2 regions of the Pseudomonas sp. FP453 genome follow, and region 1 is predicted to be linked to the other one. Evidence: riboswitches for the same ligand, from Rfam matches in the RefSeq annotation. Region 1 holds a riboswitch; the other holds the start of a gene.
The links. Region 1 has a riboswitch for manganese ahead of PSH87_RS04760 (TMEM165/GDT1 family protein). Riboswitches for the same ligand answer to the same signal wherever they lie in the genome.
Positions count from the first base shown of each region.

Region 1 (7,674 bases):
CCGACACTGGTCTTGGGAATTTCCGTAACAACGGCAATCTGGCTCGGGATCGCCCACTTGCTCAAATGGCCCAATTCCACAAACGGCTTGAGGTGCTCCTTGAGCTCACGGGCCCCTATCACATGGCCATCACGCACCACCAGCAAGGCAAACGGACGCTCGCCCCACTGCGGATCGGCAATGCCCACCACCGCTACTTCGCGTACCGCCGGGTGACGGCTGACCAGGTCTTCGAGGGCCAGGGACGACACCCACTCGCCGCCGGTCTTGATCACGTCCTTGATGCGGTCACGGATATCGATCACCCCAAACGCATCCAGCGTGGCCACGTCGCCGGTGTGCATCCAGCCGCCAGCCCACAGTTCGGCGCCCTTCTGTGGCTCGTTGTAATAGCCTTCGGTCAGCCACGGCGCGCGCAGTACCAGTTCGCCCTGGGACTCGCCATCGGCGGGCAGGAAATTGCCGTCACCGTCGACAATCGCCGCCTCCACCAACGGCCCGGGCACACCGGCCTTGATGCGGTAGGTGGTGCGCTCGTCTTCGCTGCCGGCCATCAACTCTTCGTTGAGGTGCGCGCACGACACCAGCGGCCCGGTCTCGGACATGCCGTACGCAGCCGTCAGCTGAATCCCACGCGCCTTGGACGCTTCGTACAGCGTGCGGTTAAGCGCACTGCCGCCAATGACGATTTTCCAACCGCCAAAGTCCACGCCCTGCGCCGCCTTGGCGTTGAGCAGCATTTGCAGGATGGTCGGCACGCAGTGGGAGAAGGTGACCTTCTCCTTGCGCCACAGCTCCACCAGGTATTCCGGGTCGTAGCGCCCGGGATAGACCTGCTTGAGGCCGAGCATCGTCGCCACATACGGCAGGCCCCAGGCATGCACGTGGAACATCGGCGTGATCGGCATGTACACGTCGTTGGTGCCCAGCAGGCGCACGCTGTCGACGCTGCCCATGATGGTCGCCACACCGATGGTGTGCAGCACCAGTTGGCGATGGGTGAAGTACACGCCCTTGGGATTGCCGGTGGTGCCGGTGGTGTAGAAGGTGGTCGCGACGGAATGCTCGTCGAAGTCCTGGAAATCGTAGGTCGGGCTGGCGGCGGCCAGCAGGGTTTCGTACTCGCCGACGAGGTCTGGCAGCTCGGCGGTTTTCGCCTCCCCATCGGTCAGCAGCAGGGTCTTGTCGACGGTGGTGAGCTGCCCGGCAATCGCCTGGTAGAGACCCACGAACTCACTATTGACCAGCACGAAGCGGTCCTCGGCGTGGTTCATGGTGTAGAGGATCTGTTCCGGCGACAGGCGCACGTTGATGGTGTGGATCACCGCGCCAATCATCGGGATGGCAAACATGCACTCCAGGTAGCGATGGCTGTCCCAATCCATCACCGCCACGGTATCACCGGCCTTGACCCCGGCTTCGGTCAACACATTGGCCAGCCGCGCGACGCGCTCGATCAGGGTCGGGTAGGTGTAGCGCAGCTTGTCGCGGTACACGATTTCGCGGGTTTTCTCGTAGCGGGCCCCGGACATCAGCAGGCGCTTGATCAACAACGGGTATTGGTACGCGCCTTCGGCGGGCGGGATAACACGGGTCTGCAACATACGAATCCCTTTTTATGACTGCACGGTCTTGGCTGAAAGATCTGCACTGTAGAGCGCTTATGTTTCAGCCAAATCAGCCAAAGGAATGATTTGCAGAGGGCGGTGAATGCTAGCTTTGCGCCATCAGCGTGGGCCGATGAAGGTCAAATGTGGGAGCGGGCTTGCTGTGGCGAGGGAGCTTGCTCCCGTTCGACAGCGAAGCTGGAGCCGGCTTTTTTTAGGGGCGCTTCGCACCCCAGCGCAAGCAAGCTTGCTCGCCACAGCAAGCCCGCTCCCACAGGTGCTGTGTTCACTCAACCCTTATTTCATGCTGGTGAAGGCGAGCTTTACGCCGATAGCAATCAACACCGCGCCCATCGTCCGATCAAACCAATGCCCCATCCGCGCAAACCCCGCACGCACGCGTTGCTGGCTGAACAGCATCGCCACCAGGCAGAACCACACCGCCGTCGCCACCGCCAGGTACAAGCCGTAACCGGCCTGGATCGCCAACGGCGTGTGCGGGTTGATCACCACGGTAAACAACGACAAGAAGAACAGCGTCGCCTTGGGGTTCAAGCCATTGGTCACGAACCCTGCGGTAAACGCCCCGCGTGGGGTGCGCTCGCCGGCTTCGCGGTGCAACTCGCCTTCGGCGGCGGGCTTGGCTGGCTGCGCACGCAGGGCCTTGAAGCCGATGTACAGCAGGTACGCGGCGGCGGCCCATTTCAGCGCGTTGAACAGCACGATGGACTGGGACACGATCAAGCCAATCCCCAACAACGAATACCCTACGTGCAGGAAAATCGCCGAGCCGACGCCCAGCGCGGTCCAGGTCCCGGCACGGCGGCCGTGGGTAACACTTTCACGGACCACCACGGCGAAATCCGGGCCCGGGCTGGCCACCGCCAACAAGTGAATCAAGGCCACGGTCAAAAACTCGGCGACGTACATGCGCGCTCCAATTCAAGTAACTGATTATTTCATCTGATAGGCTCGGGAGATTACGCCTTCGAACCCTGTCGCAAAAGGTACAGTTGATGACGAACAATCGCCGCGCGGTCTTCCTCGATCACCCCTCCCTGGACCTGGGAGACCTCGATCTCAGCGAGCTGCGAGACAGCTTCAGCGACCTGCAATTATTCGAGCAGACCACGCCGCAGACTGTGATCGAACGCCTGCAGGGCGCCCAGGTGGCGATCAGTAACAAAATCGCGATCAACGCCGAAACCCTGGCGGCCTGCCCGGACCTCAAGCTGATCCTGGTGTCAGCCACCGGCACCAACAATATCGATCTGCAAGCCGCCCGCGCCCATGGCATCACGGTGAGCAACTGCCAGGGCTACGGCACGCCGTCAGTGGCGCAGCATACGATCATGCTGTTGCTGAACCTGGCGACACGCTTGCAGGACTATCAACGGGACGTCAGCGCCGGCCAGTGGCAGCAAGCCAAGCAGTTCTGCCTGCTGGACCACCCGATTGTCGAGCTGGAAGGCAAGACCCTCGGCCTGCTCGGCCACGGTGAGTTGGGCAGCGCCGTGGCGCGCCTGGCCGAAGCCTTTGGCATGCGCGTGCTGCTCGGGGCGATTCCCGGGCGCCCTGCCCGCGCCGATCGCGTGCCGCTGGATGAGTTGCTGGCCCAGGTGGATGCCCTGACCTTGCATTGCCCGCTCAACGAACACACCCGTGACTTTATCGGCGCCCGCGAACTGGCGCTGCTCAAGCCGGGCGCGTTTATCGTCAATACCGCACGCGGTGGCTTGATCAACGAACAGGCCCTGGCCGATGCGTTGCGCAACGGCCATCTGGGCGGCGCGGCGACCGACGTGCTGAGCGTGGAGCCGCCGGTCAACGGCAATCCGCTGCTGGCCGGTGACATCCCGCGGCTGATCGTTACCCCCCACAACGCCTGGGGCAGCCGCGAAGCGCGCCAGCGCATCGTCGGCCAGCTGGCGGAAAACGCCCGGGGCTTTTTCAGCGGCGCCCCGCTACGTGTCGTCAGTTGATAAACTGCGCTCCTTTTCAAGGAGCAGACCATGGATCCGCGCAGTGAAGTACTGCTTCGTCAGGCCGAACTTTTTCAAGGCAACCTGCTGCTGGTAGGGTTGCCCGCCGACGACCTGCTCGGTCGCCTGCCCAACGCCCACGGCTGGTGCTGGCACGCCGGCGACCAGGCGGCACTCGACGCACGCTTCCCCGAGCGCAGCCAGTTCGGGGTCAATGTGCCCGAGCGCGCATTTGATGCGGCGGTGATTTTCCTGCCCAAATCCAAGGACCTCACCGACTACCTGCTCAATGCCGTGGCCGCACGTTTGCCCGGCGCCGAACTGTTTCTGGTGGGCGAGAAAAAAGGCGGTATCGAAAGTGCTGCCAAGCAGATGATCCCCTTCGGCAAGCCGCGCAAGCTGGACAACGCGCGGCATTGCCAACTGTGGCAAGTCACCGTGGCCAACGCGCCGCAAGCGGTCGAACTGGAAAGCCTGGCCCAAGTCTTCGATGTGCCGCTGCCTGAAGGTCCGCTCAAGGTCGTGAGCTTGCCGGGGGTGTTCAGCCACGGTCGCCTGGATCGCGGCACTGAACTGCTGCTGGAGCATCTGGACAAACTGCCCAGCGGTCACCTGCTGGACTTCGGTTGCGGCGCGGGCGTGTTGGGGGCAGCGGTCAAACGTCGCTACCCGCACAACACAGTGACGATGCTCGACGTGGATGCGTTCGCCGCCGCCAGCAGCCGCCTGACCTTGGCGGCCAACGGTCTGGAAGCCGACGTGCTGACCGGCGACGGGATCGACGCCGCACCGATGAGTTTGAACACGATTCTGAGCAACCCGCCGTTCCATGTCGGCGTACACACGGATTATTTCGCTACGGAGAATCTGCTGCGAAAAGCGGCGAAACACCTGGCAAAAGGCGGCGAACTGCGTTTGGTCGCCAACAGTTTCCTGAAGTACCAACCGCTGATCGAAGAGCATCTGGGCGTGTGCGCAATCAAGGCCGAAGGCAATGGTTTCCGCATCTACCGCGCCAAGCGCGGCTGACGGGCGTTTGAAAAAGAAGGCTTGCCGAATGGGTTTTGCCTAGGCAGAATCCGCTCCGTCCTAGGGGAGTAGTCTCCCACGAGCGCCACGCTCGTCCGGCATACGTCAACATACTTGGTCAACAGACCATGGCGTATGCGACCCAGGTGTCCGCACAGACGGACCGGGGTTTGACAAGACCTATGACACGCACACCTTACCCGGGGCGGGAAGGCTGTACGTGTCATAGCCGTGTCGACCCGCCCCTGGAAACCTACCTGATGCTGGATTCATTACTCGTTCCTACCGCAATCGTTGCCTTGGCCGAAATCGGCGACAAGACGCAACTGCTCGCGCTCATCCTGGCCGCACGCTTTCGCAAACCCTGGCCGATCATCGCCGGCATCGTCGCCGCGACCCTGGCCAACCATGCGGCAGCCGGTGCCGTGGGCGCATGGTTTGGCAGCTTCTTCTCGGATGCGGTGTTGCACTGGATCCTCGCGGCGAGCTTCTGCGCCACCGCGTTGTGGACTTTGGTGCCGGACAAACTCGATGACGACGAAGCCAGCACCACCCGCAAATTCGGGCCGTTCCTGACCACGCTGATCGCGTTCTTCCTTGCCGAAATCGGTGACAAGACCCAGATCGCCACGGTGATGCTGGCGGCACAGTATCCCGAGTTGTGGCTGGTGATTATCGGCACCACCCTGGGCATGTTGATTGCCAACGTACCGGTGGTTCTGGCGGGGAATTTTGCGGCGGAGAAGCTGCCGCTGACCTTGATTCGTCGACTGGCGGCTACGGCGTTCTTCGTGCTGGCGGTGGTTGCGGTCTACAAGGCGATGCAGAGCAGCGGTTGGATCTAGATTTGTAAACCCAATCCCATGTGGGAGCGGGCTTGCCCGCGATTGCGGTGGGCCAGCTAGGGATGTGCAAGCTGACATACCGCTATCGCAGGCAAGCCAGCTCCCACATTTGGATCTTCACCAGACCTTTAGTATCAGGACTTCTTGGCCTGCTGGTACAACGGCATCACCTTCGGAATCGCCGCCTGCAAAGACGCAATCCGGCTATCCGACGCCGGGTGAGTGCTCATGAACTCAGGCGGTGCCCCTTCCGAAGCCTTGGCCATCTTGTTCCACAGGGTGATCGCCGCATTCGGGTTGTAGCCGGCGCGAGCCGACAGCTCCAGGCCGATCAGGTCTGCTTCGTTTTCATTGGCCCGGCTGTTGGGCAAAGTCATGCCGTAGTTGGCCACGGTATCGGCCAATGCCAGGCTGTCCTGGCCCAGGCCGAACAGCGCGCCCGCGCCCTGCTTCGCCATCTGGATACCGTAGGCCTTGGACATGGCTTCGCGCCCGTGCTCGCGCAAGGCGTGGGCGATTTCATGGCCCATCACCGCGGCCAGTTCGTCATCCGTCAGCTTGAGGTTGTCGATCAACGCGCTGTACACAAAGATCTTGCCGCCAGGCCCGCAGTTGGCGTTCATCTCGTCGCTTTTGATCAGGTTCACTTCCCACTTCCACTGCGCCGCATCGGGGCGGAAGGTCGGTGCCTGGGCGATCAAGCGGTTGGCGATGGCCTGCACACGCTTGGCATTGGCGCTGGTCTTGTCCAGTTGGCCCTTGCTGCTGGCCTCGCCCAACGTCTGCTGGTAGGACTGGGCATACATCTGGTCGACTTCCTGGCTCGACAGCATGCTGAACATGTACTGCTTGCGCTCCACGCCAACGGCGCCGCCGGTGGTGGTGTTGACCGACTGGCAACCAGCCAGCAGCAGCGCGGCTGCCAAAACGTTTATCGCCAATGATTTCTTCATGACACTCTCCCTGAAAACATGGCGCGTATCCTAGGCGCTCATGTGTATCGGCGCCAGATACAACAGACGTGTAACCGCAGAATTTCAGATACATCTCACGCGCAGCTCAACCCGGCGTCAAACATTCCGGTCCGTTCAGCTTGGGATCATTGACCATGTTGGCCAACACACGCTCACGCAACGCAGCCGGCTCGCTGGCCAACAGCGCCTGGAGCGTGTGCAAAGGCGTCTCGGGATTGAGCCAGGCCTCCTGCCCTGCGGCATCCAGAATCAAAGGCCGGCGCTGGCTTTGCGCGGGTTGGGTGACCACGGCCGTGCTCAGCCACACTTGTTCCTGCACCGGATAGGCCTCCCAGATCGCCGCAAAAAACAGCGTGGAGCCCTCCCCCGGCGTCAACCAGTACGGGCGCTTGCGCTGGGTGCCGCGCCATTCGTAAAAGCCATTGGCCGGCAGCAGGCAACGGCGCTGGCGAAACGCTTCGCGAAACATCGGTTGCTCGGCCAGGGTTTCGGCGCGGGCGTGGGCGGGCGTGCGCGAAAGGTCGGTCAGCCAGGGCGGCGTCAGGCCCCAGCGCGCTCGGGCCAGGGTGCGCTGGCCGGCGTCGGCGCGCTGGATCAGCACCGAGTCATTCGGGGAGATGTTCCACTGGGCCTGCTGGTCGGCCGGAAAGCCCGGCAAGGCAGCAAAGGAGGGATTCCAGCGAAACAGGGCATAACGTCCACACATGGGGCAACACGACTCTTGGGTAAACCGACCGACAGCCTAACAGACCAACACGTCGGGGAAGCTGTCGGGTTCATCGCCGGGCATGGGTTGCGCGCCGATATAGGCAGTAATCAACTCACGGGCACACGCGGCCTGGTCGTTGTCCACCTCCAGGCCCAGCAGGCCGAATATCGGCAGCTCGCCGGTGCCACCGAGCAGATGGCGCCCCACCAGGTGCGCCTCGATACCCTCGCTGGCGAGCATCTGCTGCAGCAACTCGCCTTCCATCAGGTTTTCCGGTTCATAGATTCGCTGCATGGGCGGTCCTGTCATTCGTTTTCACTGCGGGTTTCAAGCATCCACTCGTCGCCATGGACCTGTAGATCGAAAGTGATCGGGCGGCAACACACCTGGCAGTCCTCTATATAGTTCTGGTCACCGCCAGACAAATCCACCGTTGTCTCAACCTCTTCCCCACAATAAGGACAATCGTACGTCGCGGTTTCCAGCATCGCAGCCTCCAGAGTGACTTGTGCGTATAATCGCCGGTCT
Region 1 is NZ_CP117435.1:1,055,578-1,063,251, reverse strand. Features, by position in the region: gene PSH87_RS04780 (fatty acid--CoA ligase) at 1-1,604, opposite strand, end outside; gene PSH87_RS04775 (LysE family translocator) at 1,905-2,537, opposite strand; gene PSH87_RS04770 (2-hydroxyacid dehydrogenase) at 2,624-3,589, shown strand; gene PSH87_RS04765 (class I SAM-dependent methyltransferase) at 3,620-4,618, shown strand; yybP-ykoY riboswitch at 4,670-4,789, shown strand; gene PSH87_RS04760 (TMEM165/GDT1 family protein) at 4,879-5,463, shown strand; gene PSH87_RS04755 (M48 family metallopeptidase) at 5,598-6,416, opposite strand; gene PSH87_RS04750 (SOS response-associated peptidase) at 6,523-7,143, opposite strand; gene PSH87_RS04745 (putative signal transducing protein) at 7,180-7,440, opposite strand; gene PSH87_RS04740 (CPXCG motif-containing cysteine-rich protein) at 7,452-7,634, opposite strand.

Region 2 (7,674 bases), 1.4 Mb from region 1:
GTCAGGCGCACGCCGGGGCTGAGGCGTTCGCCCACCAGGAAGCTGCGCGGTGGGCCATCGTTGAGGCTGAGGATCGCCACCGCACCGCGCGCGCCGGCCAGTACGCCGGTGACCTTGACGTGCAGGGCGCTCGGCGCGTTGCCAAACCACTGCAACGCCGGGCTTTCGCTGCGGGCCGCCAACGCCTGGGGCGAGGCCTGGGGCGTGTGGGATTCAGCGGATGTGAGCAGCAGCGGCGTCCAGATCACCACGCCCGCCAACGCCGCGAGCAAGGCCAGCGCCTGCACGCCGTGGGCGGGTGAAACACGAAGGGCGAATGCCATGGGGTGGACCTCCTGTTTGTCCGTGGCCTCAGCCTACAGAGCAATTCCCACTTTTTTATTTCACAAACTCGCCAGTTCTCCAGGAGCCGACGGATGAAACAGCAAGGCTTCACCCTGATCGAGCTGATGGTGGTGCTGGTGATCATCGGCATCGCCAGCGCCGCCATCAGCCTGACGATCAAACCCGACCCGCTGAAACTGCTGCGCAAGGACGCCGAACGTCTGAGTCAGTTGCTGCAAATCGCCCAGGCCGAAGCCCGCGCCGACGGCCGCCCGATCAGCTTGCGCGCCGATACCAAGGGCTTTCGCTTCAACCGCCGCAGTGACGATGGCCTGGGCGTGGAAGCGTTCCAGGGCGACGCCCAACTGCGTCCGCGCTTATGGGAGAGCACGCCGATGCAACTCACCGTCGAGCCCCGGCAAACCCTGGTGCTCAATGCCGAATGGATCAACCCACCGCTGCGGGTGGTGCTGTCGGACGGGCAACACAGCCTCAGCCTGCAACGGGACGCCGCCGGTTTGCTGCGGGTGGTGAGCCAGCCATGAACAAGTCCCAACAAGGCTTCACCCTGATCGAAGTGATGGTGGCGATCATGCTGATGGCGCTGGTCAGCGTGATCGCCTGGCGCGGGCTCGACAGCGTGACCCGTGCCGACCAGCATCTACAGGCCAGCACCGAACAGACCGAGGGGTTGTTGCGGGCGTTGAACCAGATGCAGCGCGATATCAGCCTGCGCGCCAGCGTTGAACTGGCCGAACCCGGTACGGCAAAGGACGCTGGACTGGCCGCCGTGACGGTGCGCAGCTCCGACAGCAAGGGCTTTCGCCTGGAGGTGATCCGCAGCGCGCCAGCCACAGGCGATGGCTTGCAACGGGTGCGCTGGTGGCTCAAGGGCGACTCGCTGTACCGGGCCGCAGCGCCCGCGCGGGACCGCTTCCCACTGCCGGCGGCCAAGGACGGCGTGGTGGTGCTCGCGGGGCGTGAGTGATGTGCAGGTGCGGGTGTGGGACAAGGACAAAGGCTGGCGCCAGTTGAGCGGCAATAAGCGCGAGGAGCCGTTGGGGCTGGAGATCAGCCTGGTGCGCGAGACACCGCAGGGGGTGGAGCGATATCGGCAGGTGGTGGGGCCGTTGCAGTAAGGCGCCTCAACTCAACAACACCACCCCACCCGGCAGCTCCGTGCACTTGGCGCCGTACGCGTCGCGAATCAGCAACGCCACGCCCGCCAGCTGCTGCAAGCTGAAGCGCGCCTGCACCCGGCGCTGGCCCAGTTCCTTGTTGAGCAACACCAGCATCCCTGGGCGGGCGGTAGCGATTGATCTCGTCCACCACCGTGGCCAGCGTGGCGTTGTTGAACACCAACACCTGTTCGCGCCAGGCCACCACGGCTTGGGTGTCGACCACCACGGGCGCGCCGATGCCCGCCGCGCTGTAGGTCAGTTGACGGCCGCTGCCCAGGCTCACACTGTGCCCGCCGGCGTCCACCGACAGCGAACCCTCGATGCAGGTCACGCACACGCTGTGGTCGGTGTTGCGCAGATTGAAGCGTGCCTGCGCGGCACTGACCCAACCGTCACCGGCCTGGACCCGCAGCGGCTGCGCCAGACGGGCGACCACCTCGACTTCGCCTTCCAGCAATTCAATCCCCTCACCGATCCGGCTGATGCGCGTCTGGGTATTGAGCTCCAGGCTGACCCCGTCACTCAACAGCACTTGGCGCTGCTCACCGACCTCGGTGCGATAGTCGGCCGTGAGCCCGGCAAAACCACCCGGCGTGCCGACGCGCACCATGACCAACGCCGCCGAGGCAGCTATCGCGCCGCCCAGGAAGGCACGGCGGCCAAAGCTGCGCGATGGCGCGGCGTGCTCCAGGGCGGGGGCCAGTTGCTGCCACAGGACCTTGGTTTGCTCGAACGCCTGGGCATGCTCCGGGCTCTGGGCACGCCAGGCCTGCAAGGCCTTGGCGTCGGCCACGGTGGCGCGGCCCGACGTCAGCAGGAGCAGCCAGTCGCGGGCTTCATCGTGCAAAGGACTGGCGGAGGCTGCCCGGGCGGTGGAGAGGTTAAAAATGTTCAAGCGCGCACATACTCACGGTTTTATCAGGGACTCGACACTAAGACGGTTTTCCGGCCCCGGGACCGAACCGCTGAATCACTTTTCTTTCGAGGCGCTTGGCGCAGTGGCCGAGGGCGGCCTTGATTTCCTTCTCGACCATGCGCGTGGAAATGCCAAAACGCTGGGAGATTTCCAGGTGCGGCGCTTCCTCCAGACGCGCGGCGATGAGGATTTTGCGCCGGCGTGCGGGCAGCTCATACAGGGCTTTGACCAGCGATTGCACCTCGCGCTGGCCGCCCACCACCCGCGACGGGTCCTGGGCTTCGTCGGCGGCTTGCAGCAGCTCCTCGACTTCGCTGCCGGTGAGCAGGCGCGCGTCGGCCTGGCGGCGGTCGGCAGCGATGTTCAAGGCCATGCGGTAGAGGTAGGCGTTGGGTTGTGCGAGGTTTGGCGGCACGTCCATGCGGTCCACCCGCAGGTAGGTTTCGTGCAGGACGTCGTTGGCCAGGTCCTCCGAGCCCAGGCGCTTGCGCAAACGCACCTTGAAGTCTTCGTAGGACGCCAGGAACAAACTGACCATCGTGCTGTGCCCGGTATTTTTCATCCGTGCGTGGCTCCCTTCCCTGCTGTGCATTCCATGCGTGTTCCTGTGGTGTCGGGCATCAAAAGCAACGTCACCGGCTGGCGCAGCGAGCTCGGCGCGGGGCGTTCGACCCGGGCCGCACTGAGGTTGCGCACCAGTGCTTCATCGCGTTGTTCATCGCCGGTGGAGCTGACCAGCCGGCTGTACTCGATCAGCCCATCCGGGTTGACCCACACCTGCACCAAGGCGCGAAAACTGCCGGGACGGGTCAGGGGCGAACCGCACAGGCTGGTCTCGATGGCCTGCTGCAAGGCCGTGGCGTAGCTGTTGTTGATCCGCGCGGCGTTGCGTGCCGACGCGCCCTTGGTGGTGGCCGGCCGGCTGACCTGCGCCAGTTGCAGGGTGAACGCATCACTGCGGGCATAACGCGCCATCAGGCCACTCCCGGTCAGCAACATTGCCAGAGCCTCCTGCGCCGTGAAGCGCCCATGCACGCTGATGGAGCGCCGGCCCCGGGTCAGTTCGCGGTCCACCAGCACCGCCATGCCGGTGGCGCGGCTGTAGGCTTGCAGGGCGTGCTCCAGGTTTTGCGCCGGCAGGTCCAACGTCAGCAATACGGGTTCCGCCTGCGCTATACGGCCGCCTGCCAGCAGCCACAGCAAGACCAGGGCGCATACGGCGCGCCGCCAGGCCCCCTGTTCACCCCCCGCTCTGCATCGCTGCACGGCCGACGTGTCCTTGAAAACCGTCATCCTGAGGCCAGTTTATGAACCTGATGTTACGGTGATGGCAAAAAAAACGTCACGGTGACGGGATGCCCGCTGCACTACACTTTCAAGCCTTACCGGCCCACTTCCCAGGGCCTGCCAGGAGGCCCGATGAAACTGTTCCCCAGCCTTGCCAGCCTGTTGCTGTGCGCCGCCCTGCCCGTGCTGGCCCACGCCGACAACAGCAAAAGCACCTGCACCGAAGTCTCGGTGGACGGCTACAAGGCGCCCGACTACGGCTGCCTGAGCCAACAGATGGGCAGTGACAGCAACGCGACCAAGGCGGCGAAAAAAAACCGTGAGGCGCAAAACATTCCCGTCGACAAGCGCGCGCCGAACGCCGTGGGCCTGTCCACCCCGGCAGCCACCAGCGTGCGCATGGGCAATAGCTTCGGCACCTCGGTGAAACCGCAACGGCCTTGAGCCGTTTGACGAAATTTTCATCTGTGCCTGCCTATGATCGCCTCCCTCGTTGGGGAGTAACCGGCTTCTGACCCTGTTGGAAGCGTTCGTATCAACATATTCGGCAACCTGCCGTGGTACGAACATCGCTTTGCGGTTGGTGAGACCAGCGACACTTCCATGCCTAAAGTCGGGCGCGTGGACGTGTCGTTGTGTCCCATAGCCCGACTGGAAGCCTGACCGTGAACCCCATTTCCCTGATCCTCCTGGCCCTGGCCATGTCTACCGACGCCTTTGCGGCGGCCATCGGCAAAGGCTCCAGCCTGCACAAACCGCGCCTCACCGAAGCCCTGCGCGCCGGCCTGATCTTTGGCGTGATCGAAGCCATCACCCCGATGATCGGCTGGGCCATCGGCCACGCCGCCACGCGCTGGGTGGAAGACTGGGACCACTGGATCGCCTTTACCCTGCTGGTCGCATTGGGCCTGCACATGATCTACAACGGGCTCAAGGCCGAGGATGAAGAGGCTGAAAAGCCGACCCAGCACTCCTTCATGATTCTTGCCGTGACGGCCTTTGCCACCAGCATCGATGCCCTGGCGGTGGGTGTGGGCCTGGCGTTTGTCGATGTGAATATCCTGGTGGCGTCGGCGGCGATTGGCCTGGCGACCATGACCATGGTGACCATTGGCATGATGCTTGGGCGGGTGCTGGGCACGGTGGTGGGCAAGCGTGCGGAGATGGTGGGCGGGGTGGTGTTGATGGTGGTGGGTGCGACGATTTTGTATGAGCACTTGTCGGTCTAAGCAACAGCGCTGAGCAAACAGGTGGGTGCGGGCTTTTCTGTGGGAGCTGGCTTGCCTGCGATGGCATCACCTTGGTCTAACTGAAAGACCGAGGTGTCTGCATCGCAGGCAAGCCAGCTCCCACAGAAAGCAGTGCCCACAATCAAGTGGGCGGTGTTACTAGGCCGCGTTGCGTTCTTTCTTCAAGCTGTCCATATCAATCACAAAGCGATACTTCACATCGCCCTTGAGCATCCGCTCATACGCCTCATTGATCCCCTGGATATCGATCAACTCGATGTCCGAGACAATCCCATGCTTGGCACAGAAGTCCAGCATGTCCTGGGTCTCCTGAATCCCGCCGATCAACGACCCCGCCAGGCTGCGGCGCTTGAAGATCAGGTTGAACACCGACGGCGACGGGTGCGGGCTGTCGGGGGCGCCAACCAGGGTCATGGTGCCGTCACGCTTGAGCAGGTTGAGGAACGCGTCGAGGTTGTGGGGCGCGGCGACGGTGTTGAGGATGAAGTCCAGGCTGTTGGTGACGGCGGCCATTTCATCGGCATTCTTCGACACCACCACCTGGTCGGCGCCCAGGCGCAGGCCGTCTTCGCGTTTGTTCGGTGAGGTGGTGAACAAGGTCACATGGGCGCCCATGGCGTGGGCGATCTTCACCGCCATATGGCCGAGGCCGCCCAGGCCGACCACGCCGACTTTCTTGCCGGGGCCGACCTTCCAGTGGTGCAGCGGCGAATAGGTGGTGATGCCCGCGCACAGCAACGGCGCCACGGCCGCCAGGTTGCTGTCATCGTGGGAGATGCGCAGCACGAACTTCTCCTTGACCACGATGCTGTCGGAGTAGCCGCCAAAGGTGTTTTCACCGCCAAACACCGGGCCGTTGTAGGTGCCGGTAAAGCCGTTCTCGCAATATTGTTCTTCGCCTTCGGCGCACGACGCGCAGTGTTGGCAGCTGTCCACCATGCAACCAACGCCCGCGAGGTCGCCGACCTTGAAGTTTTTCACGCTGGCGCCCACCGCCGTGACGCGGCCGACGATTTCATGGCCGGGCACCGACGGGTACAGGGTGTTGTTCCACTCGTTGCGCGCGGTGTGCAGGTCGGAGTGGCAGACGCCGCAATACAGAATGTCGATCTGCACATCCTCCGCCCCCGGCGCGCGGCGCTCGAAGGTGTAGGGCTTGAGAGCATCCTTGGCGTTCTGCGCGGCGTAGCTGTAAGTCTTGGCCATTTCGTTCACCTGTGTGATCGGACAGTGGAAGTCAGTGGACCAGCATAGACGCTGAACCGTTCAACCGAGCACACCGGTACAAGCCCTTCGTCCGGTTTCACGCAATAGTGAGCTAGAGTTCTCAGCCCACCCACCCAGGAGTTTTCCATGAGCACATTCGTTGCCAAAGACGGCACCCAGATCTACTTCAAGGATTGGGGCAGCGGCAAGCCCGTCCTGTTCAGCCACGGCTGGCCGCTGGATGCGGACATGTGGGAATACCAGATGGAATACCTGAGCAGCCGCGGCTATCGCACCATCGCCTTCGACCGCCGTGGCTTTGGCCGCTCGGACCAGCCGTGGACCGGCAATGACTACAACACCTTTGCCGACGACATCGCCCAGCTGATCGAACACCTGGACCTCACCGACGTGACCCTGGTGGGCTTCTCCATGGGCGGCGGCGACGTGTCCCGCTACATCGCACGCCATGGCAGCGCCCGTGTCGCCGGCCTGGTGTTGCTGGGCGCCGTGACGCCGATCTTCGGTCAAAAATCGGATTACCAACAGGGTGTGCCGCTGGACGTGTTCGCCGGGTTCAAGGCCGAGCTGCTGAAGGACCGCGCGCAATTCATCAGCGACTTCAACGCGCCGTTCTACGGCATCAACAAAGGCCAGAACGTCTCCGCCGGCGTGCAGGCCCAGACCTTGCAGGTCGCCCTGCTGGCGTCGCTCAAATCGACGGTGGATTGCGTCACCGCGTTCTCCGAGACCGACTTCCGCCCGGACATGGCCAAGATCGACGTGCCGACCCTGGTGATCCACGGCGATGGCGACCAGATCGTGCCGTTCGAAACCACCGGTAAAGTGGCCGCCGAGCTGATCAAGGGTGCCGAGCTGAAAGTTTACAAGGACGCGCCCCACGGGTTTGCCGTGACTCATGCCCAGCAGTTGAACGAAGACTTGCTGGCGTTTCTGAGCCGCTGAAACACCGTCTCCTTATTTGGCCGGGCTTGCCCGGCCTTTTTTTCAGCTGAAACGCTGGCTCGGCACCAGGCGGCCTGGCCCGCTGATCAGCAGCGTGGTGAAAATAATCAGCAGCAACCAGCCGAACTGCGCCTCGAACAGGCTCCACTCCGGGTGCACCACCAGCAACGCAATCAACAATACGCTGAGGATCGGCAAGCACGCCCAGCGCACAAGCACCCCGGCGATGATCAGCAACGGGCACAGCACCTCGGCGAAAATCGCCAATGACAGCGTGACCGTCGCCCCCAGGTGAAACGGGTCCTCGATCAACTTCAATTGCTCGCTGTAATTGAGCAACTTGGGCAAGCCATGCACCCCTAGCAGCAACACCGCTCCGCTGGCCCTCAGAAACAACAGCCCCAGATCCTGATACTTCGATTCGTTCATATGCGCTCCCGTTGAGTTGACCCTCTGTCGAGGTCAATTCTGGCGGCAGGCGCGCATGCAGGCTTGCAAGCCTGTGCTGACCTCAATCCCCCGTGCCGGCAAACGCCGCGACGAT
Region 2 is NZ_CP117435.1:2,421,051-2,428,724, reverse strand. Features, by position in the region: gene PSH87_RS11165 (type II secretion system protein N) at 1-323, opposite strand, end outside; gene gspH (type II secretion system minor pseudopilin GspH) at 417-869, shown strand; partial or broken gene gspJ (type II secretion system minor pseudopilin GspJ) at 866-1,463, shown strand; partial or broken gene PSH87_RS11150 (FecR domain-containing protein) at 1,470-2,400, opposite strand; gene PSH87_RS11145 (RNA polymerase sigma factor) at 2,438-2,983, opposite strand; gene PSH87_RS11140 (secretin and TonB N-terminal domain-containing protein) at 2,980-3,624, opposite strand; gene PSH87_RS11135 (hypothetical protein) at 3,841-4,152, shown strand; yybP-ykoY riboswitch at 4,192-4,359, shown strand; gene mntP (manganese efflux pump MntP) at 4,374-4,937, shown strand; gene PSH87_RS11125 (NAD(P)-dependent alcohol dehydrogenase) at 5,097-6,164, opposite strand; gene PSH87_RS11120 (alpha/beta fold hydrolase) at 6,312-7,130, shown strand; gene PSH87_RS11115 (DoxX family protein) at 7,173-7,559, opposite strand; gene PSH87_RS11110 (LysR family transcriptional regulator) at 7,642-7,674, opposite strand, start outside.
Region 2: linked by a shared signal. The riboswitch ahead of mntP (manganese efflux pump MntP) and the one ahead of PSH87_RS04760 (TMEM165/GDT1 family protein) in region 1 are both predicted to bind manganese.